DNA from 2 places in the Pseudomonas sp. TSO6 genome. Region 1 is predicted to be linked to the other one. Evidence: riboswitches for the same ligand, from Rfam matches in the RefSeq annotation. Region 1 holds a riboswitch; the other holds the start of a gene.

Region 1 (14,280 bases):
AGGGCCAACTGATCATCTTCCAGAAACCCATGGGTGGCCCCTTGCACGGCGGTGTTGAGCATGACTACCCGCCATGCGCCAATATCCGTCACCGCCTGCACCAACTGCGGCGCCGCCTGTGCCATGACCCGGGCCTCGTCGTGGTTGCCCGGCAACCAGCGGGTGGGCACGGCAAACGGCGCAGTCAGATCCCGGAACGCTTCATAAGAAGCAACGCTGGCGTCCTGGGACAGATCACCCGTGCACAACAGCAAGTCGACAAGCGGTTGCTCGCGCCGCACCTGGGCCACTACATGGCGCAGGCTGTCACGGGTATTGAGGCCCAGCATGCTGCCGGCCGGGTCGGCGAAAAGATGTGCGTCGGTCAGTTGCACCACATGAACAGGGCGCGTGTTGTCTGGGTACATGTCAGCGAACGCTGGCCAATTCGTGGCCACAAGCCAGGCAATGGCTCAGCCATTCACCGAGGAACAGGTTGAGCTGGGCCTTTTCGTCCGGCTGGTGCATGGCCTCATTCGGATACGGGTAGATACTGCGCAGGCGGCGGGTGTGTTCGGCACTGACCACTTCGGCCATGCGTGCATCATGGTACACCTGCACTTCCAGGTGCGGCACCGGCAGCCACGGCAGGCTGTGCTCCTGGCGCACATGCAGGGTGGTGGTGTACGGGCAGGCCAGCACCACGTCCAGTACCAGCACGCCGAGCATCTGGTCGCCTTGGGTCATGCCGATGCGGCGCGAGCTCTGGGTGGTACGCATGTCGGGCAACAGGCGCATCAGCCGGGCGTAGTTGGCCTCGCAGGCAGCCTGCAGCCCGACCAGGTCGACTCGATAGCGCTCGCGCAGCAGGTTCACTTCCACATACCTCGTACTTCGTCACGGTTCAGCGCCAGCCATTGCAAGCCGATGATAGTCGCCGCGTTGCAGATGCGCCCGTCGCGCACCGCCTGCAAGGCATCCTCGAACGACCACACACGCACGCGGATGTCTTCGCCCTCTTCTTCCAGGCCATGCAGCCCGCCCGCGCCCTCGCTGCTGCAACGGCCAAGGAACAGGTGAACGTACTCGTCACTGCCGCCCGGCGACGGGAAGTAGCGGGTCATCGGCCACAAGGCGCTGAACGTCAGGCCGGCTTCTTCCTCGGCTTCGCGGTGGGCGACTTCCTCGGGTTGCTCATCCTTGTCGATCAGCCCGGCAACCATCTCGATCAGCCAGGGGTTGGCGACCTTGTCCAGTGCGCCGACGCGGAACTGCTCGATCAGCACCACTTCGTCGCGCAACGGGTCGTAAGGCAGCACACACACCGCATCATGGCGCACAAACAGTTCGCGGCTGATCTCGCGGCCCATACCCCCGGCAAACAGCTCGTGGCGCAGGTGCACCTTGTCGAGCTTGTAGAAGCCCTGGAAGCAGTTGGCCCGCTTGACGATCTCGACCGCCTTGGGCACCGAATTCAACGTGTCTGACATGGAAATCCTCGTTACCTCAATTACCGCATCGCGCCATCCTACTCTGCACGCTTTCGCGTTTCACCCCTTTCCGGCAACCGTTCGCACACTCGGGACAGCGCGTCTTCACTCTGTTAGCTTAGTGGCGAACTGAAGGCCGCGCAGACGGTCAAAGGCCGACTTTTCCCTGTTCTGCAAGGATCATCATGACACTTGTCAAACTGACTTCCGTGGCCGTGCTGGCACTCGCTCTGGGCGCCTGCCAGAGCCTGTTCACGCCCAACTACCGGGCCCCGCTCGAGGTCAAGCGCGACGCCTGGGAGCATGTCAAACCCGGCTGCAGCGAAAGCGACTGCCCGCTGGTGAACATCGACATGGTCCACTTCCCGGCCCTGCCCGCGCTCGACGGCATCGTCGAAAAACGCCTACTGCAACTGACCGAAGACAATCAGCATGGCACCGCGCCAAGCACCTTGCAGGCCTACGAACAGCAATACCTGGCCAGTGCCGACAAACGTAACAGCAGTTATCTGCAAGCCAAGGTACGCGAGCAGCATGACGGGCTGGTGATCATCGAGTTGTCCAGCTACCTGGACAGCGGTGGCGCCCACGGCATGCCTGGGCGCGGCTTCATCAACTATTCGCGCAAGCTGGACAAGGTGCTGACCCTGCAGGACATGCTGGTGCCAGGCCAGGAGGACACCTTCTGGAAAACCGTCGAGGAGTCGCACCGCGCCTGGCTGATGAGCGTGGGCATGGACAAGGACGCCGAGTTCGTCAAAACCTGGCCGTTCAAGAAGTCGCCGCACATCGCCCTGACGTACGGCGCAGTAGTGGTCAAGTACGAGGTCTATGCCATCGCGCCCTATTCCATGGGCCACGTGGAACTGAAGATCCCCTACCCACGCCTGAATGGCGTACTCAAGCCTGAACTGTTTCCCGGCCGCGGCTAAGGCTCAGTAACCCATGCAGCACACCTGCCAGCAGCAATGCTGGCAGGGTAGCACCCAGTTCCGGTGCCTGCGCGGCAATCAGGTGGTAGACCGCCACCCCCGCAAACCAGGCCACCAGCGCCTGCCAGTGCAAGCCGCCGACCTGTGCCGGCAAGCGGCGACGACGAACCACGTAGTGGTCCATCAACACCACGCCGAACAGCGGCGCGAACACCGAACCGATCAGCAGCAGGAAGTTCTCGTACTGGGCCAGTGGCGCCAGCAGGGCGATCAGGGTGCACAGCACGCCGATAGCCAGCGCCAGGTGCTCGACCTTCACAGGCACCAGCACACCGCTGGAAACCGCTGCCGAGTGGATGTCGGCGAAGGCCTTTTCCGACTCGTCCAGCAGAATGAGCAGCAACGGAATGCCCATGCCGGCGCCGGCCAGGGCCAGCAGCAGGGCATTGACCTCGCCACTGGCAGCGAAGGCCAGGGTGTAGGCCACGCCCAGGCTCATCAGCCAGGTGTTGCCGATGAAATAGCCAATGACCGTGCCGCCGAACACGTGCTTGCCGTTGCGGGCGAAGCGCGAGTAGTCGGCGATCAGCGGCAGCCAGGACAGCGGCATGGCGATGACGATGTCGAAGCCCACGGCCAGCGACATCGAACCGTCACCGGCGCGGCCCCACAGTTCAGCCAGGTCGGCCTTGGCGAACAGATTCCAGGTCAGCCACAGGCAAGCCCCCAGCAGCACCCAGATACCCCAGGCGCGCAGCACCTTGCGCACGAAGGCCAGCGGCCCGCTGACGGCCAGCAAGGTGGCCAGGGCTCCAAAACACAGGGTCCAGAGCATCGGGCTGTTCCAGGCACTGTCCTCGCCGAACGCCCGCGCGCCCAGCAGGCTGGCGGCGTCGCGCATGACAATGATCTCGAATGCGCCCCAACCTACCAGTTGCAGCAGGTTGAGCACAGCCGGCAAGCGCGCACCATGGCTGCCCAGGCTGAGCTTCAGGGTGCCCATGGCCGAAAGACCGGTGTCGCTGCCGATGACACCGGCCGCGCCCAGCAACAGCACACCCACGCCGGTGCCCAGGGCGATGGCCAGCACCGCGCCGGCAAGGCCAAGGCCTGGGGCGAGCATGGCGCCGACTTGCAGCACCATCAGGCCGATGCCAAGGGAGAACCACAACGAGAACAGGTCGCGGGCGCCGAAGATGCGCTGGTGGGTGGGGACCGGGTGGTCGGGGGAGAACTGGCTGGGTGATGTCATGGTTGGCGCTCGCCGGCAATGTTGTTGGTGTTCTTGGCGAGGACTTCGTCCTCGAATCGCGACGCAAGGCCGCTCCCACAAGGGCCGCGCAGGCCTTGAACCTTGTGCGGTCCCTGTGGGAGCGGCCTTGTGTCGCGAAGGGGCCGCACAGCGGCCCCAGCGTTCTTACACTTTCTGGTACAGCTGGCTGCCTTCCTGGCGGAAACGCTCGGCCTGCTCACGCATGCCTTGCTCGACCGTCACATCCACGGCCTCGATCTTGGCAGCGTACTCACGCACTTCCTGGGTGATTTTCATCGAGCAGAACTTCGGCCCGCACATCGAGCAGAAGTGCGCAACCTTGGCCGATTCCTTCGGCAGGGTCTCGTCGTGGAAGGCACGGGCGGTGTCCGGGTCCAGGCCGAGGTTGAACTGGTCTTCCCAGCGGAACTCGAAGCGTGCCTTGGACAGGGCGTTGTCGCGAATCTGCGCGCCCGGGTGGCCCTTGGCAAGGTCGGCGGCGTGGGCGGCGATCTTGTAGGTGATGATGCCGGTCTTGACGTCGTCCTTGTTCGGCAGGCCCAGGTGTTCCTTGGGCGTGACGTAGCAGAGCATGGCGCAACCGAACCAGCCGATCATCGCCGCACCAATGCCCGAGGTGATGTGGTCGTAGCCCGGTGCAATGTCGGTGGTCAGCGGGCCGAGGGTGTAGAACGGCGCCTCGTCGCAGCACTCCAGCTGCTTGTCCATGTTCTCCTTGATCAACTGCATCGGCACGTGGCCTGGGCCTTCGATCATGCACTGCACGTCGTGCTTCCAGGCAATCTTGGTCAGCTCGCCGAGGGTTTCCAGCTCACCGAACTGCGCAGCGTCGTTGGCGTCGGCGATCGAGCCGGGGCGCAGGCCGTCACCCAGCGAGAAGCTGACGTCGTAGGCCTTCATGATTTCGCAGATCTCGTCGAAGTGCGTGTACAGGAAGTTTTCCTTGTGGTGCGCCAGGCACCACTTGGCCATGATCGAGCCACCGCGGCTGACGATGCCGGTCACGCGCTTGGCGGTCAGCGGCACATAGCGCAGCAGCACACCGGCATGGATGGTGAAGTAGTCCACGCCCTGCTCGGCCTGCTCGATCAGGGTGTCGCGGAACAGCTCCCAGGTCAGGTCTTCGGCCACGCCGTTGACCTTTTCCAGGGCCTGGTAGATCGGCACGGTACCAATCGGCACCGGCGAGTTGCGGATGATCCACTCGCGGGTTTCGTGAATGTGCTTGCCGGTGGACAGGTCCATGACCGTGTCCGAGCCCCAGCGGATGCCCCAGGTCAGCTTGGCCACTTCTTCCTCGATCGAGGAACCCAGGGCGCTGTTGCCGATGTTGCCGTTGATCTTCACCAGGAAGTTGCGGCCGATGATCATCGGCTCGACTTCAGGGTGGTTGATGTTGGCCGGAATGATCGCGCGGCCACGGGCGATTTCCTGGCGGACGAATTCGGGGGTGATTTCTTTCGGGATGTTGGCACCGAAGCTGTGGCCGGCGTGCTGCTCATTCAGCAGGCCAGCGGCGCGGGCTTCTTGCAGCTTCATGTTTTCGCGGATGGCGACGTATTCCATCTCGGCGGTGATGATGCCCTGGCGGGCATAGTGCATCTGCGAGACGTTGGCGCCAGCCTTGGCACGGCGCGGGTTGCGCACGTGGGCGAAACGCAGCTTGGCCAGTTCGGCGTCGTTCAGGCGCTGCTGGCCGAAGTCGGAGCTGAGCCCGCCCAGGCGCTCGGTGTCACCGCGGGCGTCGATCCAGGCCGAGCGCACATCGGCCAGGCCCTTGCGCACGTCGATGATCACATTGGGGTCGGTGTATGGGCCGGACGTGTCGTAGACCAGTACCGGCGCGTTGGTTTCGCCGCCAAAATCGGTCGGGGTATCGTCCAGGCTGATTTCGCGCATGGGCACGCGGATGTCCGGGCGCGAGCCTTCGACATAGATCTTGCGCGAGCGCGGGAACGGTTGCACGGACTGCTGATCGACTTGTGCCGATTCGCTGAGGTTGATCGCTTTTTCTTGTTTGGTCATCACAGGCTCTCCAGACGGCTTCCTAGCAGTGGAATGTCGGGGAGAACCTGAAAAGCGCGGACGCACCCGTGGACGAGTGCAGTGCCGGATATGGGGGTGCCTGAAGCTGCATGCAGCTGCGACATTCCCGGACCTGGCACAAGAGGCTCCCCGGGAAGGCGAGCAATCTTGTTCCCTACGCAGGCGCTAACCTGATCAGGTTCAACGGGATCCGCACCTCTGCGATCTCAGCCTTTGCTTCAAGGCACCCCGACAAGAACATGCGCAGTCTAGACTGGAGTGGTCGGCAAAGCCAAGCGGGTAAATGCGCGGTTGATGAAAGGCATACCGGGCGATTGTTGCCAGGGGCGCATGGCACTACACTGGCCCGTCACTCGATACTCAACAGTTCAGTAATTAAATTTCGTACAAGGATTGCCTCTATGCTGCGCAAACTCTCACTGGCGATTGCCGTGTCTTGTGCGTCCAACGGAGTGGCCTGGGCAGTGGACGTGCCCTCGACAGTCAAAACCGACCTGGTCAGCGTTTATCAGGAAGCGGTAGACAACAACGCCGACCTGGCTGCGGCACGCGCCGATTATGGCGCGCGCCGCGAAGTGGTACCGCAGGCCCGCGCCGGGTTGCTGCCAAACCTCTCGGCCGATGCCGAGATGCTGAACACCCGCACCAAGCTGGACGAGCCTTCCATCACCTCCAACCGCAGCGGCAACTCATGGAGCGCGACCCTGGCCCAGCCAATCTTCCGCGCTGATCGCTGGTTCCAGTTGCAGGCCGCTGAAGCGGTAAACGAACAGGCGGCGCTGGAGCTGTCGGCCACTGAACAGAACCTGATCCTGCAAACCGCGCAAAACTACTTTGCCGTGCTGCGCGCGCAGGACAACCTGGCCGCCACCAAGGCCGAGGAAGCCGCATTCAAACGCCAGCTGGATCAGTCCAACGAACGCTTCGATGTGGGCCTGTCGGACAAGACCGACGTGCTGCAATCCCAGGCCAGCTATGACACGGCCCGAGCCAACCGGATCATCGCCGAGCGCCAGGTGCAGGATGCCTTTGAAGCGCTGGTCACCCTGACCAACCGTGAATACACCTCGATCCAAGGCGTGGTGCATACCCTGCCGGTGCAGGTACCCACGCCAAACGACGCCAAGGCCTGGGTCGAAACCGCCGGCCGCCAGAACCTCAACCTGCTGGCCACCAACTATGCGGTTTCCGCCGCCGAAGAGACCCTGCGCCAGCGCAAGGCCGGCCATGCGCCGACCCTGGATGCAGTGGCCAAGTACCAGAAGGGTGACAACGACAACCTGGGCTTTACCAACCCTTCGCAGCTGGGCGTGCGCTACAGCGGCGACGTGGAACAGACCAGCGTCGGCCTGCAGCTGAATATCCCGATCTACAGCGGCGGCCTGACCAGCTCGCAGGTACGCGAGGCCTACCAGCGCCTGAGCCAGAGCGAACAGCAGCGTGAAAGCCTGCGCCGCCAGGTGGTGGAAAACACCCGCAACCTGCACCGCGCGGTGAACACCGACGTGGAACAGGTGCAAGCACGCAAACAGTCGATCATCTCCAACCAGAGCGCGCTGGAAGCCACCGAAATCGGCTACCAGGTGGGTACCCGCAACATCGTCGACGTGCTCGATGCCCAGCGCCAGCTGTACACCTCGGTGCGCGACTACAACAACAGCCGCTATGACTACATCCTCGACAACCTGAGCCTGAAACAGGCGGCCGGCACCCTCAGCCCGCAAGACCTGCAGGACCTCAAGCGCTACCTGAAACCGGACTACAACCCGGACAAGGACTTCCTGCCGCCAGACTTGGCTGCAGCAGCGGCCAAGAACTTTGAGCGCCGCCCTTGAAATAGGGGTGTATTGCTCACAGACCGGGTTGCTTTTGATGGCCTCATCGCCGGCAAGCCAGCTCCCACAGGTTCCTCACTGGCCTCAAGCCTTGTGCAGCCCCTGTGGGAGCTGGCTTGCCGGCGATGAGGCCAGGAAAACCAAAGCAAAAGTCAGCGGATAAGCGCATCCAGGCCATCGAGCAAGCGCTGCAACGCGCCCTGATTGGCCTGCATCACCGCCCTGCCCGCCTCGCCCATGCGCTGCGCATCCTGCGGCAACTCGACCAGCCGCCGCACCGCCCCGGCCAGCCCGTCGGCATCGTCCACCTGCTGCAACGCCCCCGCTTCACGCAACATCGCGCTGATTTCAAGGAAGTTGAACACATGCGGCCCCATCAGCACCGGCAAGGCCAGCGCCGCCGGCTCCAGCGGGTTGTGCCCACCGGTCGGCACCAGGCTACCGCCGACAAAGGCAATATCAGCCAGCGCGTAGAGGAACAGCAACTCACCCATGGTGTCGCCCAGCAACACGCGGATTTGCGCATCGACCGGGGCTGCCGAAGAACGGCGCACGGTGGTGAATTGTTCGCTGCACAGCGCATGCACCGCATTGAAGCGCTCGGGATGGCGCGGCACCAGGATCAGCAAGGCATCGCCATGCACCTGCAACAACTGCCGATGCGCCTGCAAAATCAGCGCATCCTCACCGTCATGGGTACTGGCGGCAATCCACACCGGGCGCTGTTCGGCCCCCCACTGCTCACGCAATGCCCTGGCACGCGGTAGCAGTTGCTCATCGATCTTCAGGTCGAACTTGATCGAGCCAGTGACCTGCACGCACTCAGGGCGCGCCCCCAGGTCACGAAAGCGTTGCGCCTCGGTTCCGGTCTGCACGGCGATCAGGCTCATTTCCGCCAGCATCGGCCGAGTCAGTTTTGCAAAGCGCCCGTAGCCGCGTGCCGAGCGCTCGGACAATCGCGCGTTGGCCAGCGCCACCGGAATCCCGCGTTTGGCGCACTGGTGGATGTGGTTGGGCCACAGCTCGGTTTCCATGATGATGCCCAGCTTCGGCTGCACATGGTCGAGAAATCGCCCGGCCGCCCACGGCAGATCGTAGGGCAGGTAGCAATGCTGTACGCGTGGTTCGTCGGCGAACATGGCGCGAATACGCTCGGAACCGGTCGGTGTCATGCAGGTAAGCGTGATTGGCAATTCCGGGTAGGCCTTGAGCAAGGCACGCACCATGGGCGCTGCAGCAATGCTTTCGCCCACCGACACCGCGTGCACCCAGATGCCGCCCTGGCGCATTGCCGGCAGCTTGCAAGCAAAGCGCTCGCCGATGCGTTGCCCATAGGCAGGCGCCTTGCGTGCGCGCAGGTACAGGCGCAGCGCAACCAGCGGCAAGCCCAGGTGAAACAGCAAGGTATAGAGTGTTCTGTTCATGGCGCCGGAGTTTACCCGATCGCACGCAGGTGCACCGCAAAGCGCTCGGCCAGCCACTGCGCGGCCGGCCCCAGGGGCGCATCACGGCGCCAGGCCAGTTCCGCCACCAGCGCCGGCGGGCGCCACTCGCTATCGAGCTCGACCATGTGCGCCTGGTAGGTCGGGTACTGCACCACGTGCCGCGGCAACCAGGCCCAGCCCAGGCCGCGCATCAGCAGTTCGGCCATGGCGTAGAAGCTGTCGGCACGCCATACCTGCGGGCTGATCGCCTCGCCGCCTGGGTAACCGCTTTGTTGGGGCGTGATCAGCAACTGCCGGTGGCGCGCCAGTTGCTGGCGGGTGACTCGGCCTTCGCCCGCCAGCGGGTGGCCGACTGCGCAAACCGTGACCATCTCCACACTGCCCAGCGCCCGCCGCTCCAGCGATGCCGGGATGCTTTCGTGGTGGAAGAACAGGCCCAGATCGGCGCGCCGCTCCACCAGCTTGCGCGCCACATCGCCCTGGGCACCGCTGGCCAGTTGCACCTCCAGGAACGGGTAGCGGCTGGCCAGCTCGTCCAGGCTGTCGATCACCGGCTGGTAAGGCATGGCTTCGTCCTGGGCAACCCGCAGCAAGGCCTCCTGCCCGCGCATCAGGGCCAGGGCACGACCATCCAGGTGTTCGCATTGACGCAACAGTTCGCGGGCATCTTCCAACAACGCGCTGCCATTTTCGGTCAGCTTCGGTTGCCGGCCGCTGCTGCGCTCGAACAACGTGACGCCCAGGTCTGCTTCCAGCAGGGCGATGGCATTACTGATGGCCGATTGGGCCTTGCGTTGTTCGCGGGCAACGGCAGAAAAGGAGCGCAATTCGGCGACGCGCAGAAAAATTCGCAGCTGCTCCAGGTTCCATTGCTCAGCCATCAACCTATCCCCATATCTGATAGGTAATGACTTTACCGCATCTGGGCAAGGTCTAGAATGCCCGACCAGTTACCAGAGGACCCCGCCATGAATGCCTATACCTATCTCGCCATCGCCATCTGCGCCGAAGTCATCGCCACTGCCTCCATGAAAGCAGTGAAAGGCCTGAGCACGCCACTGCCCCTGCTGCTGATGGTGGTTGGCTACGGCATTGCGTTCTGGATGCTGACCCTGGTGGTGCGCAGCATTCCGGTGGGAATCGCCTACGCCATCTGGTCGGGGCTGGGGATTGTGCTGATCAGTGTGGCGGCGCTGGTGATTTACGGGCAGAAGCTGGATGTGCCGGCGATAGGGCCCTCACAGGTATAGCCTGTATACTTGCCAGCTGTCCCAGTCTTCGAGGTACCGCCATGCCATCTGCCATTTCCACTGACGTGCTGATCGTCGGCGCCGGGGTCGCAGGCCTCTGGCTCAATGCCCGCCTGCGCCGCCAGGGCTACTCGACAGTGCTGGTGGAACGCGCCAGCCTTGGCGGTGAGCAGACGATAAAGTCGCAGGGCATTATCCACGGCGGCACCAAGTACGCCCTGCACGGTGCCCTTACCGGCGCCTCGGAAGCCATCGCCGACATGCCGCGCCGCTGGCGTGAGGCCTTGGCTGGCGACGGCGAACTCGACCTCGGCCGTACCCGTCTGCTCTCCGATGCCCACTACCTGTGGTCCCCCGGCACCCTGGCCGGCAACCTCACCAGTTTCTTCGCCAGCAAGGCCGTACGCGGCCGGGTCGACCAGGTCAAGGGCGACCAGCTGCCGCCCGCGCTGCAGGACCGCGCCTTCAAGGGTAAGGTCTATCGCTTGGCAGAACTGGTGATCGATGTCCCGAGCCTGCTGGCCAACCTGGCCGAGCTGGCCGGCGACTCCTTGCTTGCAGGTGAGCGTATCGAACCATTGCGTGAAGGTGATGCCTTGGTCGGCCTGCGCGTGGATGACCGGGAAATCCGTGCCCAGCGCATCGTGTTGAGCGCCGGTGCCGGCACCGAAGGTTTGCTGCAGGCGCTGGGCCTGGACCAGCCCGCCATGCAAACACGCCCGCTGCACATGGTCATGGCCAAGGGCCCGAACCTCAAACCTTTGTACGCCCACTGCCTCGGTGGCGGGCCCAAGCCACGGGTGACGGTGACCACCCACCCGGCAGCCGATGGCCAGTGGGTGTGGTACCTCGGCGGCGACCTGGCGGAAGCCGATGGCGTAGCGCGCGAGCCTGCAGCGCAGATTGCTGCGGCACAGAAGGAAATCGCCAACCTGTTGCCATGGGTTGACCAGAGCCTGGTGCGCTGGGCCACCCTGCGCGTCGACCGCGCCGAACCTGCGCAATCCGGCCTGGTACGCCCGGACAACGCCTTCCTTGCCGACCAGCAGCGCCTGCTGGTGGGCTGGCCGACCAAGCTGGCACTGGCACCAGACTTCAGTGACCGGGTCATCGCCCATCTGGAGCGCGACGGCATCCGCCCGCAGGCACAAGCCGACCTGGCCGACCTGCCCCGCCCCCCCTTGGGCGTGCCGGCCTGGGAGCACTTGCTGCCATGAGCCTGCCCACCCTGCACGACTTCCACCGCCCGCTGGGCAGCACCGGTTTCCAGGTTTCGCCACTGGGCCTGGGCACGGTCAAGCTGGGCCGCGACCAAGGTGTGAAGTACCCCACCGGTTTCACCATCCCCGACGATGACGAAGCCCGCATGCTGCTGGCCCAGGCCCGCCAGCTAGGTATCAACCTGATCGACACCGCCCCCGCCTATGGCCGCAGTGAAGAGCGCCTGGGCCCGCTGCTGCGCGGCCAACGCGATGAGTGGGTGATCGTCAGCAAGGTTGGCGAAGAATTCGACAACGGCCAGTCGCACTTCGACTTCAGTGCCGCCCACACCCGTCTTTCGGTAGAGCGCAGCCTGCGCCGCCTGGAAACCGACCGCATCGAACTGGTGCTGGTGCATTCCGACGGCAACGACCTGGCGATCCTCGAACAGCAGGAGGTCTACCAGACCCTGGCGGAGCTCAAGCAAGAGGGCAAGATCCTCGGCTTCGGCCTGTCCGGCAAGACCGTGGCCGGTGGCCTGAAAGCACTGGAACAAGGTGACTGCGCCATGGTTACCTACAACCTCAACGAGCAGGCAGAACGCCCGGTGCTGGACTACGCTGCCGAACACGGCAAGGCCATCCTGGTAAAGAAGGCCCTGGCCAGCGGGCATGTCTGCCTGGCCCCGGGCGTTGACCCGGTGCAGGCGAGCTTCGAGCTGCTGTTCGCCCACCCGGGCGTCAGCAGTGCTATCGTCGGCACCATCAATCCGCTGCACCTGGCCCACAACGTGGCCACCGTCGCCCGCATCCTGGGCCAGCACTGAGTTGCCCCTGGCCCACCAAGGGCCAGGAGAATGACCCGACGCAAGGAGGAGCCTCGTGGCGCGAACGCTGATCCGCAAGAACCCGAGCAACTTCAAGACACTGCCACTGCATGTCGAAGCCACACCCGAAGGCCTGATCTACCAGAGCATCGGCATGCCGCTGAACTTTGCCCAGACCCAACAGCGGCGCAAGGCCATCCAGCTGCCCGACACGCAGCGCTTCGTGGTCGAACTGGCCAACCTGGGTGTGTCGGTGCGCCTTACCCTGCATTGGCAAAACCGAGATTACTGGGTGTTGGTGCGCCAGCGCCGGCAAGACCGTGGCGATGTGGTGCTGAAACTGATTTCTGGGTATGTACCGGCGCAGGAGCTGAACCTGCCGTTGCACACGGCTGTTCAGGAAGTGGCTGAAGAATGCCTGCTGGAAACCCCGGAAGGCTGGTTAGGCGGGCGCTTCAACGATACCTGGCTGCCCGTCCCATACGCCGCTGCCCTGCACTACCGTGAAACACCGCACTTCCTGCTGGCCCCCGAGTCCGGTGCCGCCCGGCCCGTGCACTGCGGCAACCTGATGCTGCTGGAGCGGCCAAGGGCCTATGTACACTTGCCCACCGCCTCGCTGCAGCTGATCTACGACATGCGCCTGCAGGTGCCTCGTGAAGCCAAGAAGCTCAGCCTGTTCCACGTCGATGAGCGGCTGGAGGGGGGCCAGCTGGTAGCGCGACTCAACCGCAAACGGCCAGACCTGTACCTGATGCCGTTGAAGGACGGCCACCCGCTGGCGGAGCTTTATACGCTGAAGAAGGATGAGCTGGTGCCGGCGAGCACACGCGGACTGTACCTGGCCGAGAGTTTTGCCCGGCAGGAAGGCTGGGTAGTGACGGACGAGCGGGTGCGCTGGAAGGACTGGGTGAAGCAGCAGGGGTTGGTGGAGAGCAAGCCGACGCGGGGATCGCATCTGCAGCGCTTTGGCGACAAGGCCCGGGCATTGCTGGAGCGGGCGCGTACCTCACTTCACAAGTGAATCCCTGGGGCTGCTTCGCAGCCAATCGCCGGCAAGCCAGCTCCCACAAGGCCTGTGCAATTCTCAAGGCTTGCGCTGTACCTGTGGGAGCTGGCTTGCCGGCGATTGGGCTGCAAAGCGGCCCCAGCGATATCAGTTCTTGCGAATCTTCTCGACAATCGCGGTGGTCGAGCTGTTCTCGACCAGGCCAAGCACCTTCACGGTGCCGCCATACGCCTTGACGATATCAGCGCCTACCACCTGGTCTATGCCATAGTCGCCACCCTTGACCAGCACATCCGGCTTCACCTGGCTCAGCAGGTTTTCCGGGGTGCCTTCCGGGAAGCTGATCACCCAGTCCACCGCGCCCAAACCGGCCAGTACGGCCATGCGCCGGTCGACGCTGTTGATCGGCCGGCCCGGCCCTTTCAAACGGCTGACCGAAGCGTCGTCGTTGACCGCAACGATCAGCCGATCGCCCTGGGCCCGCGCCTGTTCCAGGTAGGTGACGTGCCCGGCATGCAGGATGTCGAAGCAGCCATTGGTGAAGACGATCTTCTCTTTGTGCGCCCGCGCGTCATCGATGGCCAGCAGCAGTTGCTCAAGGCCCAGCACGCCACGTTCGGAACCTTCTTCACGCTGGATCGCCCGGCGCAGTTCCGGGGCACTGATCGCAGCCGTACCCAGCTTGCCGACCACGATGCCGGCCGCCAGGTTGGCCAGGGCCACCGCGTGGGGCAAGTCCTCGCCAGCCGCAATGGCCGCCGCAAGGGTGGAAATGACGGTATCACCGGCACCGGTCACATCGAACACTTCACGCGCACGCGCCGGCAGGTGCAGCGCCGGCTGGCCAACGCGCAGCAGGGTCATGCCGTGCTCGCCACGGGTTACCAGCACGGCGCCCAGGTCCAGGTCCTTCAGCAGCTGCAAGCCTTTGGCGACGAGTTCGGCCTCATCGGCGCAACGGCCAACGATGGTCTCGAACTCGCTGAGGTTCGGGG
Region 2 (14,280 bases), on a different contig from region 1:
TTATCGCATGTGATAAGTAAAATGCTGTTGTTTTCGACGTTGGCAGCCGTACAGAACCCGCAGGCGCACGACCTTGTGCCGGTTACGCTTTGCCGCCACCATGGTCGTCCAGCACTGATCACCGATAGAAAATGAACCTGGAAAACTACAAGGCAATCGCCGACAGCATCGCCCTGCTGCTGTACCCGCACGCTGAAATCATCGTCCATGACCTGCGCAGCCAGACGGTGGTGCACATCGCCAACAACTTCTCCCAACGCAAGCTGGGCGATGATTCGGCGATCGATCACGAATTGGGCGATGTGCTTGACGGCGCCAACCTGGGCCCGTACGAGAAGCTCAACTGGAACGGCCAGAAGGTCCGGTCTATCAGTACCGTCCTGCGCAACGCAGAGGGCGAAGCCGAGCACTTGATGTGCATCAATCTGAACGTGTCGGTACTGGAGCAAGCCCGTGTGGCGCTCGATGCGTTCTTCCAGATGGGCCGGCTGGTACCGCAACCTGACTCGTTGTTCCGCAACGATTGGCAGGAACGTATCAACACCTTCCTGCACGCGTGGCTGCAAGCACGCAACCTGTCGCTGCAGACACTGCAGATGAAGGACAAGCGCAGCCTCGTGCAGGCACTGCACGCCGAAGGCGCGTTCGAAGGGCGAAGTGGTGCTGACTATGTCGCCAATGTGCTGAGCATGGGCCGGGCCACCGTGTACAAGTACCTGAAAGAGCTGAAGCCCTAGCAGCGCGACGTTGACCTACAGGGGGTCGCCAAGCGGGCCTGCCCGTGCACTTGTCTGTAATGGATAATTATTCTACTGTGGACAAATATTCCATAAGGAGCACAGCATGCCAGCCATTACAGCTTCACCGACCTTTGCCGACAGCCTTTACCTCGATGCACTCTACGAATCCATCAAGGAAGCACACAGCGCACTGCGCCCAGCCGTCTGCATTACACCACTCACCTACAGCGCTCGGTTGTCGGCATTGAGCGGCTGCGAAGTCTTGCTGAAATGCGAACATCTGCAGCACACGGGGTCGTTCAAGTTCCGTGGCGCCAGCAACAAGATCCGCCTCCTGCCGACCGAAGCACGCAAGCGCGGGGTAATCGCTGCCTCTTCCGGCAACCACGGGCAGGCACTTGCACTGGCCGGCAAAACGGCTGGCGTGCCAGTGACTGTCTACACCGCCACTTCCGCCTCGCCATACAAACTGGAGGCGATGCGGGCGCTGGGCGCCGAAGTGCTTTGCCTGCCCACGGACCCGCTAAGTGCAGAGCTGGAGGCAGCCAGGCAGGCCAAGGCTCATGGTGTACCGTTCGTGTCCCCCTACAACGACCTGCAAGTCATTGCCGGCCAGGGCACCATCGGCATGGAGTTGTTCGAGCAGGCACCCGACCTGGACGCGGTGTTTGTCGCCGTCGGCGGTGGCGGGATGATTGCCGGCATCGGTGCCGCCCTGCGCGTACTCAAGCCGGGTACCGAGATAATCGGCTGCTGGCCGGCGAATGACCCTGCACTGGAGCAATCTCTCAAGGCCGGAGCGATTGTCGAGGTGGACGCCCGCGAAACGCTGTCGGACGGCACAGCTGGCGGCGTCGAGCCCGGCGCTGTCACCTTGCCGCTGTGCCAGGCGTTGCTCACCGATACCGTACTGGTCAGCGAAGACGAGATTCGCGCCGCCATGCGCGTTATCGCCAGCACTGAACGCTGGATCATCGAAGGCGCTGCAGCGGTTGCGGTCGCCGGCATGCAAAAGCTCGCCGAGCGCTATCAGGGCAAGCGTGTCGTAGTGATCCTGTGCGGCCGTAACATCGTGCTGGAAAAATTCCTCGAGGCCGTTCAATGAAAGTCTTCAGCAAGGCGCAGATCACCGCCAGCTTCAACCCGGAGCTGGCGGTTAGCCTGCTGGAAGAAGGCTTCATCGCCTACTCCAGCGGCAAGGTCCAGGTACCGCCCGTGCAGGCCTTCGCATTTCAAGCGGCGAACGGTGACTGCTGCGTGAAATCGGCCTACATCGAAGGCAGCCCTACCTTCACCGTCAAGCTTTCAACCGGTTTTTATGACAACCCTTCCAAGGGCCTGCCGAGCAACGATGGCCTGATGCTGGTCCTCTCGGCGCTCACCGGGCAGCCGCTGGCACTGCTGCAGGACCAGGGCTGGCTGACCGCCATGCGCACCGCGCTGGCCGGGCGTATCGCTGCACGGCTGCTGGCACCGGCCGCGGTCAAGGCCATTGGCATCCTCGGCACCGGCATGCAGGCGCAGATGCAGCTTGAACAGCTGCGCGCCGTTACCCATTGCCGCCAGGTCATTGTCTGGGGCCGGCATGAAAACGGGCTTGCGGCCTATGCAGCATTTGCCCGTGAACTGGGCTTTGAGGTTCGCACCACACGGGATGCGGCAGAGGTCGCAGGCGCGGCAAACCTGATTGTCTGCACCACCCCTTCCCGCCAGGCGCTGCTGCACAGCGAGTGGGTCCGACCGGGTACGCATATCACTGCCGTCGGCGCCGATGCACCCGGCAAGCAGGAGCTGGACCCGGCACTGGTGGCCAGGGCAGACCGCATCATCGTCGACTCGGTCGCCCAGTGCAGCCAGTACGGCGAAGTGGCTCACGCGCTCGAGAGCGGTCAGCTACACGCCAACCAGCTGATCGAGTTGGGTGCGCTGCTGGCCGGGCGCGCCAAAGGGCGCGAGCACGACGGCCAGATCACCCTGGCAGACCTGACCGGCGTGGCTGTGCAGGATGCTCAAGTTGCGAGCTGCGCCCTGGCTGCACTGAGCACCTGAACCCACAGCGAAGTCAGAACAGACGCTGCACCTGCGCCGGCGTACGCTGCATCAGCACCTTGCCATTGCGTACCGACACCAGTGCATGCCCCTGGGTGCGCACCATTTCGTAATCGTCAGGCGCCGACAACAGCAACAGGTTTGCCGGCCGCCCCACCTCGATGCCGTAGCGCTCGCCCAGGTTCAAGGTGCGGGCGCTGTTATCGGTGATCAGGTCAAGGCAACGCTGCAGGTCTTCGTAGCCGAGCATGTGGCAGATGTGCAGGCCGGCCTCAAGAATGCGCAGGATGTTGCCGTTGCCCAGCGGGTACCACGGGTCGACGATGGAGTCCTGGCCAAAGCACACGTTCATCCCGGCACGGTCGATCTCGGCAACACGGGTGACGCCACGGCGTTTGGGGTAGTTGTCAAAGCGCCCCTGTAGGTGAATGCTCTCGGTCGGGCACGACACGAAGTTGATGCCCGACAGCTTGAGCAGGCGGAACAGCTTGTAGCAGTACGCATTGTCATACGAGCCCATGGCCACGGTATGGCTGGCCGTCACCCGGGCACCCATGCCGCGCACCCGGGCCTCTTCGGCCAACACTTCAAGAAAACGTGATTGCGGGTCATCGGTCTCGTCGCAGTGCACGTCCACCAGACAACCGGTACGCTCGGCCAGGTCCATCAGGAACTTCACCGACGACACGCCCTGGTCGCGGGTGTTCTCGAAATGCGGAATGCCGCCGACCACATCGGCGCCGATGGCCACCGCTTCGGTCATCAGCGCCCGGCCGTTGGCGTACGACTCGATCCCCTCCTGCGGGAAGGCGACAATCTGCAGGTCGACCAGCTCGCGTACTTCGTCACGCACCTCGACCATGGCCTTGAGCGCGGTGAGTTTCGGGTCGGTCACATCGACGTGGGTGCGCACATACTGGATTCCGTGGTCCACCAGCATGCCGATGGTCCTTTTCGCCCGTATCTTGATGTCTTCATGGGTGGTGATTTCCTTGCGCTCAGCCCAGCATTCGATGCCTTCGAACAGGGTACCGCTCATGTTCCACCGGGGTTCGCCGGCAGTCAGTGTGGCGTCGAGGTGGATATGCGGCTCGACAAAGGGCGCCACCACCAGGTTTTGCCCTGCGTCCAAGTCATGGGCAGCAACGGGCGCCACCACCTCGGTCTGCGGCACGATGGCGGCAATGCACTCGCCGTTCAGTTCGATGCGGAACAGACCAGGCTTGCCGCGCAGCCGTGCGTTGATGATGTTCATGCTGTTACTCCTTGTCGTGGGCTTCACTCATGCGCCATACCAGCATGGCGACCGAAGCATTCATGCGAAAAAGCGGGTCATCAATGGACTGCCCGCTTAGTTGTTCGATGCGCTGGATGCGCTGATTGATGGTATTGCGGTGCAGCCCCAGGCGCTGTGCGGCCTTTTGCCCGTTGCCGTTTTCCATAATCAAGGCGTCGAGGGTGTGCACCAAGGCATTGGCCTGCTTGCGCCCAGGGGCGATCAACGGGCCGAGCGTACGGCTGACGAAATCGTCGACCAGCGAGCGGTCGATGATGCCTTGCAGCAGGCGCAGCACGCCAAGTTCACTGAAGTTGCAATAGCCGTTGGCTGGGCGCAGGTGCTGCGCGACGTCCAGGGCCTGACGAGCCTCGTTGAGGGCCTGGCGATAGTGCGCGCAATCGTCGGCGACGCTCGACAAACCCATGTGCAAACTCAGTTCAGACGTCGTGGCCTGCAACTGCCGGTAAAGCACAGCCAACGTCCCAGGCAAGTCGTGCGTATCTGCCAGCAGTACCACGAACAGATCACCTGGCAGCTGCGCCATCACGCTGCCTGCCCGTTGGCGGCACCAGGCTTCAAGCTGGTCTTCCAGGGCCTGACAGGTAGCTTGCCAGGTACGCTCGCCGTGGGTCAGCCCATGGCGCTCGAACAAGCCATCCACGCCCGCTAGGCGCAAAGCCAGCAAGCGCCGCGGTTCGTCCAGTGCCAGATGCAGGTGCGCTGCCCGCTGCCGGGCAATGGCCAGGCTCGGGTAGTCACCCGTGAGCAGCTGGCCAAGGATATCGTGACGCGAGCGGCGTACCTGGCTCATCTGCACCAGCGCCGTGCCGATCAGGTGGGTCACCACCACCATCTTCAGCGCATAGGGCTGCTCGATCAGCGGCAGGCCAAGTTGCTCGGCTCGCGCAATGACAGACGCAGGCACGCTCTGGATAAAGCTGCCGCCAGTGAGAATCACCATGCCGGCGATGCCCACTGCGTCGCCATCTTCCACCAGGCTCAGCAGGTTGGCCTCACCGCGCGGGTGGTTGATGCCAGTGACGAACACCAGTTCACCGCCCATTACCCATTCGGCAATGCCTTCGTTTTCCGCCACATACGGCCAGCGCACCCGCCGCTGAAGGTTACGTGCCCCGGCCAGCACACGCATCTCGTGCAGGCCAGGCAAATGCAGGATCTCGTCCAGCGCCAGGCTCACGGCTCCACGCCCGCCTGGCCTGGTGCCCTGTGGCGTGCGCCCAGTTCGAGCAGGGCGATGTAGCACAGGGCCGAGGCGCCGATACCCACCAGCGGCGCGACCCACGGCGAGGCATAGGCCAGCACCGCGCCCACGGCATAGGCAAACAGCCCGATAAGGTTGTAGCGTGGCAGGCGTACCGTGGCCAGTGGCGGGTACTTGCCGCGGTGGCGATACCAGAAGTCAGCCATGATCACCCCGCCCACCGGGGGAATGATCGACCCCAGCAGCACCAGAAACGGGATCAGCATTTCGTACATGCCACCAATCGCCAGCACAATGCCAACCCCGGCCGCCAGCAGGGTTGCCGTGCGCCTGCGCTCGCTGCGCAGCAAATGGCAGGCGGCGGCCGACACGTTGTAGATGGTCGGCCCCTGAATGGTCCACAGGTTCAGGCACAGCATCACCACCGCCGCGAACGACAAGCCCTGCAACATCATCACTTCGACGATGTCGGCCTGCTGGTAAACCATCGCGCACCAGGCACCGGCCACCACCATCAGGCCGTTGCCAAGCAAGAATGCCACCACGCTGGCGATCACCGCCACCCGGCCGCTACGCGACAGCCGTGTCCAGTTGGTGGCTTGGGTGGCTCCACTGGCGAAGGTGCCGAACACCATGGTCACTGCGGCCGAAAAGGTCATGGTTTCGTGCGGTACTACTGCGGCCAGGCCGGCAAAGCCACCGACATCGCGGGTGGCAATGTACATCGAGACCAACAGCAGCACGAACATCAACGGCACCGAGACTCGCGACAGCACGTCCAGGCCCTTGAAGCCGATGATGGCAGTAATGCTGAAGCCCAGGCCAAACAACACCATCAACGGTACGCTGAAACCTTCTGCCAGCCCCAGCAGCTTGACCAGCACGATGGCCACGGTGGCTGTGCCCCAGGCGTACCAGCCCAGTTCAGCAAAACCCAGCAGAAAGTCCGAGAGCCGGCTACCTGCCTCACCGAAACAGAAACGCCCCATCAGTACGGTATTCAGCCCGCTGCGCGAAGCGATGAATGCCAACGCTGCGGCATACATCGCCAGCAAGCTGTTGCCGACGGTGGCCACCCACAACATGTCGACAAAATTGAAAGCCATGCCCAGCTTGCCACCGGCGAACATCGTGCCGGTGAAAAAGGTAAAGCTGAACAAGACCATGGCAATCGGCAGCAGGCCCTTGCGGGCGGATTGCGGGGCTTCGCTGAGGGGGAATTCGCTGGGTGAGCTCATTGCACGGGGCTCCGGGTGGTAGTTGGGAGCTGGAAGAGCAATATGCGGGCCGCTTTTTCGAGGGCCGAAACCCGGAATCAAATCGGGCAGGCAGCCCAGGAGGTGATGTGCACTGTGAACATTAAAGTCGCATTTCGGCGTTATGAAGGTGTGCTGAACGACTTATTTTGAGGCATTCATGCACCAAAGCGGGCTTGGGCTAGGTAGGATTCACCCAGTCGACCAAGCACTTTGGGCCTGCTGCGCAGCCCATCGCCGGCAAGCCGAGCTCCCACAGGTACGGTGCAACCCTTCAATCATTACGCGGTCCCTGTGGGAGCCCGGCTTGCCGGCGATGGGGCGCAAAGCGGCCCCGGGTGGCTACGCCACCCCGTCCAGGCCCATCTGCCAGAAGTCCGCCTCCAGGCTGGACGCCTGGCCAAAAATCCCCACCAACTCGGCAAACCGCTGCTCGGTCATGCTCCGCGCCGCCAGCTCATCCAGGTGCTTGCGCGCAGCTGCCGCCACACCCTGATAGCCTTCCCCGGCATATTCGCCAATCCACTCGCGGTACGGGTGGTTGCTCAAATCGCCAACCCGGTCGGCCAGGGTCCGGCCGATCTCGGCATAGCCGATCACGCAGGGTGCCAGTGCCACGTGCAGCTCCAGCAGGTCGCCGGCAGCGCCGCAGTCCAGCACGTAGCGGGTGTATGCCACCGTGGCCTGATGCTCTGGCGCGGCCTCGATATCGCCCTGGGTCAGCCCCCAGCGGGCGCACAGGCGCAAGTGCAGTTCGGTTTCATCCAGAATCGCCGCCAGCCCGGCCTGTGCCGCGCGGATGTCGGCCGGGCGACGGCTCTTGTAGGCCGCCAGTGCCCAGGCACGGGCGAACTGGATGAGGAACAGGTAATCCTGTACCAGGTAAGTGCGGAACGCTGCCTCACTCAGCGTGCCCTCACCCATCTGCCGCACGAAGTCATGGTCTACGTAGCTGTGCCACTGTGGCGTGGCTGCAGACTTGAGGCGATCGAAGATATCCATGCTCATTTGCCCTCCGGGTAAACGGCATCGAAGAAGGCCAGCTCCAGCGCAACAGTGCGCTGGTAGAAGTCACTGGCCAGTGCGGCGTGCTGCGGGCCGACACGGTCCAGCTCTGCCTGCAGGAATGCAACGAAGCTCTGGAATGCGGGGTTGTCGTGCAGGGTGATCCACTCGGCATGGACAAAGTTGTCCGGCATCGGTTTTGGCGCCTTCAGCGCCCAGTCCAGGTACAGGCCTTCGGCAACGTTGAGTACCGCCAAGGCCGCGGCGTATGAGCGGGTGGCTGCCGCTTCGCGCATGATCGCCTTGAAACCTGCGGTTGGCGCGGTATCAGCCGGCTCAATGCGTTGCGCCGGGCTTACATCCAGGGCTTCGAAAGCGCGCAGGAAGTAGGTGTTCTCATCGCTTGAAATCATCCCGGCAAAGCGGCCAAAGCGCAGGCGCGCCTCGAACGTATCGGCGGTGGCGATGGCCGCGCCGAGCAGGGTCAGGAAGCTGTCGAGAAAGCGATGGTCCTGCACCAGATAGTCGACCATGATCGGGTCCGGTAGGCTGCCGTCGCACAATTGGGTCACGAAACGGTGGCCAACGGCCGCCGACCAGGTCGGCTCGCTTTGGCGGCGCTGGGACTGGCTGAAACGTTCGGTCATGTTGCTGTCCTTGATGAAGGTGACAGCGAGACCTTGGCAGTTGACATGGACGGGCCTCGCAGTGAGGCCGGCAAAAAGGCAGGTAACAAGCCCCATCCCTTCGCCGGCATGATCCGGATCAGGTTCGAAGGGTCACCGCGCTGCAGCCTTCAGCGGTTTCTCAGCCCTCTGCTGGGCTCCCCTTGGTGGCCAACAGATATACCCCAGCGCGCCAGGGGTGTCACGCCCCAATCCCCCCAACCAATGGGCATTGGGTACCCGCTAGTGGGGACTTATACCCATTTTTGACGCCCCGTCATTTCGCGGGCATCAGGCGCCACAAGGATTTGTTTAACAAAGCATTACCGAAATAACTGTTGGCACAGCCGTTGCTCAGGGCCTTTTAACGGGCAAAACGCCATTGATGGCTTGGAGCCATAGAGCCGCGAGCGAGGCACAAGGCAATGAAAAAACCTGCCGTGATCCACCCTACAGGGCACGCATGGATGCTGTCTTCCGTCACTGCGCTAATGGTCAGCCTCGGACTGATCACGGCCATGGCCTCACCCATGGACGACAACAGTCAACCGTCGCCGACCGACCCATCGGCCTACACCGATCAGCCTGCCGACCCGACCCCGGCCTTGCTCAACCTCAACACCTTGCCAGAAGCCAACCAGGGCTCGCTTGAACTGATCAATGGCGCATACGGCGACCGCAATACGGTGCGCATCGACAACGTGCTGCCGCCCGCCCTGCAAACCTCGGACAGGTACCCCACCAACGGCAAGCCCAGCCCGTTGTTCGGTGCGCAGCCCTTCACCCAGCAATTGCTGCTGTTCGAAGAATTCGGGCCAGAGAAGCTGGACCCGACCACGCCGGCGCCCGAGCTGACCTTCCCTGTACCCACCCTCGGCGCGGCCCCCGCCCAAGACCCCAACGTAGTCGCGCGCAGCGGGCCAAGTGGCACGGCACTTGAGGCGTTTCTCAAGCAACCCGGCCTTTACCCGTTCCCGGCCCAGTACGCCAATGTGCTGGACCGCAACCCCTGGAAGGCGCAGATCGAGATGTTCCTCAACCGCCAGCCGGTCGGCTCGCCTGCCGAAGGCCGGCCGCCAGGAAAAGCCTGGTCGCACCAGCGCTGGAACGAGTTCTACCCACAGGCGGCGTTCAAGACCGCCCAAGCCGGTGCGCGCATCAACCTCGGTCTGCGTGACCGTAAACAGCTGCACAATTATGCGGTTGGCGAGTTCGCGCCTGGCGGCCTGTATTACCAGACCTCCGACATCCCGACCACCCTGGGCACCACCAAGGGCATCGACACGCGGTTTCACCCGAACATGCCCTTGCAGAACCATAAATCACTGTGGACATTCGACGGCACCTTCCCGGCCAAGCTGCTGATGGTGCGCTATGGTCAGCCGATCCTGATGCGCCATTACAACGCCTTGCCTATCGACCCCTCTGCCAACGGCGGCTTTGGCCTGCACACCATCTCGACCCACGAGCATAATGGCCACTCCCCGGCTGAGAGCGATGGTTTTGCCAACGCTTACTTCTTCCCCGGCCAGTACTACGACTACCGTTGGCCGGTGCAACTGGCCGGCTACGACACCATCAACACCCGTGCCCAGGATCCGCGTGCGGCCTTCCCCTGCTCGCCGGGTGAAACCTTGTTCGTCAACGACGCCACGCCGGGCCTCAAAACCTGCCAGAACGGCAGTATCAAGATCCGCGGTGACTGGCGTGAAACCATGAGCACGCACTGGTTCCACGACCACATGATGGATTTCACGGCGCAGAACGTCTACAAGGGCAACGCCGTGATGATGAACTACTACAGTGCGCTGGACCGCGGTAACGAGGCCCTGCAGGATGGCGTAAACCTGCGTTTCCCCAGCGGCTCGGGCATGCCGTGGGGCAACCGTGACTATGACGTCAACCTGATGATTGCCGACAAGGCCTGGGATGCCAACGGCCAGCTGTGGTTCAACCCGTTCAACACCGATGGCTTCCTCGGCGACCAGATTCTGGTCAACTGGCAGTATCAGCCCAAGCTAAAGGTACGTGCGCGCAGCTACCGCTTCCGTATCCTCAACGGCTCGGTATCGCGCTACTTCAAGTTTGCCGTGGTGCGGGAAATTGCCGGGACCAGCGGTGAGTTCAAAGGCCCCTCCGGTTCCAACCTTTCATATGCGCGGGTGCCGTTCCACATGATCGCCAACGACGGCAACATCATGGAACACGCCGTGCCATTCGACGGCACCCTGGACCTCAACGGCGACGGCAACCTGCAAGACAACAATGGCATCCTGCCGCTGCAAGCCATCGCCGAGCGCTACGACATCATCATCAACTTTGCCAAGAACGGCATCAAGGCCGGCGACAAGTTGTACTTCGTCAACCTCCAGGAGCACCGCACCGGCAAGGGCCCGGAAGCTGCCATTTCACTGGCCGATGTGCTGTCGGGCAAATACAAGGCGGTGATCAAGCAGACCAGCAAAGGCCCGCAGTGGGACAACGGCGACCCCGCAGTCGGCAAGTTCCTGCAATTGCTGGTGCAGCCTTACACCGGCCAGGACCTGAGCATGGACCCGGTGGCCTACGAGCCAGCCAAGCCAGGCAAGGCCGCAGGCCTGAAAATGCTGCCGCTGCCCATTGACCGCAACTCTGCCGCCGACCTGGCCAAGCTCAAGGATGCCCGCCACCGCGAATTCATCTTTGGCCGCTCCGACGGTACCGACACCAAGCCGTGGACCATCAAGACCGATGGTGGCTTCGGTTACAGCATGGACCCACGACGCATCACTGCTGCACCGCAATTGGCCAATCAGTCTACTGACGGTGGTTTCAGCGGGGACGGCACCCTGGAAGTGTGGAAAATCGTCAACGGTGGCGATGGCTGGAGCCACCCAGTACACGTGCACTTCGAGGAAGGCGTGATTCTCAGCCGCGACGGCAAGGCACCACCTGAATGGGAAAAATGGGCGCGCAAGGACGTGTACCGCATCGGGCCGGAGACTGATTCGTCGGAAGAAGTGGAAATGGCCATTCGCTTCCGCGAGTTCGCGGGTACCTACATGGAGCACTGCCACAACACCCAGCATGAGGACTCGTCGATGCTGCTGCGCTGGGACATTGAGCACCCGGGGCAGTTCCAGGTAATGCCGACCCCGCTGCCAGGGTGGGATGGCGTGCAATACATGGCTTCGGTGGGCCTGCCAACCTTCCGTACCAAAGGCCATGACGACAACGACGACCCGGCCAACAAGCCCCCCGTCGCGGCCAATGACAGTGCAGCAACGACTGCTGGCAAGGCAATTACGCTGAACGTGCTCGCCAACGACACCGACCCGGACGGCAACGTACCGCTAACCGTGACCGGCCTCAGCCAGCCGGACTCCGGCCTGGGCAGCGTCAGCACGGACGGCACCACGGTGACTTACACCCCACCTGCCACGGTCGCCACGCCGTTCACTGCCAGCTTCAACTACACGGCGCGTGATGCCAAGGGGGCCGAGTCGGTGACCCCGGCAACGGTCAGCATCGCTGTGAGCGCGGCGGCGGCGGTCGACCAGATCCAGGTCACCAGTGCCACGGTGCAGGTGCGCAGCGGCAACCGCTTCACCTGGGATGTGCAGGGGACGACCACGGTGGCCACCGGCAACAGCATCAGTGTGACTGCGGCAACCACCGGGGGCCCGGTAAGCCTGGGGAACGCCACGCTGACTGCCGCTACCACAGGTGCCCGCTGGCGGGTCTCGGTGACCACCACCGGCTTCGGCCCGGCCACGCCAGCCACGGTCACGGTGAAATCGACGCTGGGGCAGACGGTGACAGCGCCAGTCAGATATCAGTGAGTGCACCGCTCCCACAGAAATCGCGCAGCTGCGAGCTCTGTGAAGTTCCTGTGGGAGCGGGCGTGCCCGCGAAGGGCTGCACACCATAGAGGACCCTATCATGCCTGGCTCATGGCGTTTCCTGCTGGTACTCGCGGTATTTGCCGCCAGCATCCCGTACTGGCCACTGCAGCCGAAGCAACCGGTGGCCGAGGAAACCGCAAGCCCTTGGGGCGCCGACTACTTCCCCAACATCCCCCTGCTCACCCAGGACGGCGACAAGGTGCGTTTCTTCGACGACCTGATCAAGGACAAGGTGGTCGCCATCAACTTCATCTTCACCGGCTGCACTGACTCATGCCCGGTGGAAACCGCGCGGTTGCGCCAGGTGCAAAAGATTCTCGGTGACCGGGTCGGCAAGGACATATTCCTCTACTCCATCAGCATCGACCCCTACAACGACACCCCCGCCACCCTGAAACGCTACGCCGAAAAGTTCGGCATCGGCCCTGGCTGGACGCTGCTCACCGGCGAGCCCGACGACATCGAGCAATTGCGCCGTAGCCTGGGCTTGTGGATAGACGGCCTGGAAAACGGCCGCTCCAAAGACCACAACCTGAGCCTTATCATCGGCAACCAGGCCACCGGCCGCTGGATGAAGGCCTCGCCCTTCGAAAGCCCGTACATCCTCGCTGACCGGCTGGGCAACAGCTTGCACAACTGGAAGCAGGCCAGCGCCATGAACAATGATTATGCCCAGGCCCCCGAGATACGTTCCCCCAGCAGTGGCGAGCAGATTTTCCGTACGCGTTGCTCTTCCTGCCACACCCTTGGCAACACCGAGCCAGGCCAGCCAGGTATTGGCCCCGACCTCCTGGGCGTAACCCGTCAGCGTGACGCCAGCTGGCTGACCCGCTGGCTGAAGGAGCCCGACCAGATGCTGGCCGAGAAAGACCCACTGGCCATGCTGCTGTATGAGCAATACAACCGCCTGGCCATGCCCAACATGCGCCTGGGCGATGCCGAAGTCAGCGCATTGATGAGCTATATCGAGGAAGAAACCGCGCGCCTGCAAACACCCGTCGCGAATAGGGAAAACCCTTAGAGGCGATTAGCCATTAGTCATCAGCCTGTCATCTCCTTGTCGTATTTTTTGAGCATCACCCAGGGTCGGGAACTGTCAGCAGTGATACGCCGTTCGCTTTCATCCGCCAGCCTCCTGCGACTGCTGATCCTGATGCTCTGTGCGGCCACCCTGGCCTTTCTCTGGGGGCTGCACATCACGCAGAAAGCCGCCGCCCGCCAGGACGCGCTGTCGGCCAAGGCCGCCGAGCACCTGAACCTGGCCAGCATCGTCGGTGAAAGCCTGCGCCAGCTGGTCGACCGCGCCCAGGCCGTTGGCCGGGTCACCCAGGACGACATGAAGGTGCTACGCCAGGGCAACATCAGCCTGGCGCGGATACTGGCCGAGGACCCGGTGTTCAAACGCATGAGCCTGTACGACCGGCAAGGCCGGCTGTTGTCAGCCAGCCATACCGACGAAGCTTCCGCACTGCCCGAGGACTGGTTACGCCAGCTGCAATGGCACGTTGCCCGCTATGGGTTCAAGCCCTTTCTGCCCAGCGTGCAGGCGCCGGACCAGCAGGCCACCCTGCCCAACTGGCGCCTGCCGTTTCTGCTGCCGTTGACCGACCTGCCAGGCCGCGACATCGAAAACATCCTGGTGGTGCAACTGGACATCGGCTACCTCGCGGTACTGTTCCAGCATATCGACCTGGGCAGCAGCGGGCTGGTGCGCCTGCTGCAGGATGACGGGCTGGAGCGGCTGCGCATAGACACCAGCGGCGTGGTGGTGGCCGGCGATGGGTTGCAGCCTGAACTGCCGGATACCGGCAGCGACGCGGGCATGCTGACCCAATACGTGGCCGGCGACGCGTACCAGAGCCTGTACCGACATGTTCCAGAGCGCGGGTTCAGCGTAGTGGTCAGCCAGCGCCAGGATGAAATCCTCGCGCCTTCGACCCTGGCCTATTCCCGGCAATTCTGGTTGAACCTGAGCATGACGCTGATGATCATCGCCAGCCTGCTGTGGACCTTGCGTCTGCTGCGCAAGCGGCAAGAGGCCTTCAGCGCCCTTGAACATGCCCAGCAGGTCAACCAGCAGCTTATCGGCCGCCTTGAGGACGAACACCGGCGCAGCAGCCATGCCGCCGCCACCGACCACCTCAGCGGGCTGCACAACCGCCGCCAGTTCGTCGAGGTGG

The links. A riboswitch is a leader RNA that binds a small molecule or an ion and turns the genes downstream of it on or off. The one in region 1 is predicted to bind thiamine pyrophosphate.
Region 2: linked by a shared signal. The riboswitch ahead of ACN6NG_RS13590 (TenA family protein) and the one ahead of thiC (phosphomethylpyrimidine synthase ThiC) in region 1 are both predicted to bind thiamine pyrophosphate.

What each region holds. Positions count from the first base shown of each region.
Region 1 is NZ_JBLZWV010000069.1:74,675-88,954, forward strand. It holds gene cpdA (3',5'-cyclic-AMP phosphodiesterase) at 1-407, opposite strand, end outside; gene ACN6NG_RS27250 (DUF1249 domain-containing protein) at 409-861, opposite strand; gene ACN6NG_RS27255 (NUDIX domain-containing protein) at 852-1,469, opposite strand; gene ACN6NG_RS27260 (RsiV family protein) at 1,655-2,401, shown strand; gene cytX (putative hydroxymethylpyrimidine transporter CytX) at 2,370-3,653, opposite strand; gene thiC (phosphomethylpyrimidine synthase ThiC) at 3,819-5,699, opposite strand; TPP riboswitch at 5,855-5,961, opposite strand; gene ACN6NG_RS27275 (TolC family outer membrane protein) at 6,122-7,555, shown strand; gene waaA (lipid IV(A) 3-deoxy-D-manno-octulosonic acid transferase) at 7,708-8,979, opposite strand; gene ACN6NG_RS27285 (LysR family transcriptional regulator) at 8,991-9,881, opposite strand; partial or broken gene ACN6NG_RS27290 (QacE family quaternary ammonium compound efflux SMR transporter) at 9,969-10,232, shown strand; gene ACN6NG_RS27295 (NAD(P)/FAD-dependent oxidoreductase) at 10,292-11,467, shown strand; gene ACN6NG_RS27300 (aldo/keto reductase) at 11,464-12,276, shown strand; gene ACN6NG_RS27305 (metal ABC transporter ATPase) at 12,332-13,300, shown strand; gene hldE (bifunctional D-glycero-beta-D-manno-heptose-7-phosphate kinase/D-glycero-beta-D-manno-heptose 1-phosphate adenylyltransferase HldE) at 13,433-14,280, opposite strand, start outside.
Region 2 is NZ_JBLZWV010000033.1:148,650-162,929, reverse strand. It holds gene ACN6NG_RS13625 (helix-turn-helix transcriptional regulator) at 132-737, shown strand; gene ACN6NG_RS13620 (threonine/serine dehydratase) at 844-1,845, shown strand; gene ACN6NG_RS13615 (ornithine cyclodeaminase family protein) at 1,842-2,789, shown strand; gene codA (cytosine deaminase) at 2,803-4,044, opposite strand; gene ACN6NG_RS13605 (PucR family transcriptional regulator) at 4,049-5,266, opposite strand; gene codB (cytosine permease) at 5,263-6,528, opposite strand; gene tenA (thiaminase II) at 6,889-7,554, opposite strand; gene ACN6NG_RS13590 (TenA family protein) at 7,551-8,198, opposite strand; TPP riboswitch at 8,277-8,391, opposite strand; gene ACN6NG_RS13585 (Ig-like domain-containing protein) at 8,642-12,037, shown strand; gene ACN6NG_RS13580 (SCO family protein) at 12,138-13,121, shown strand; gene ACN6NG_RS13575 (putative bifunctional diguanylate cyclase/phosphodiesterase) at 13,203-14,280, shown strand, end outside.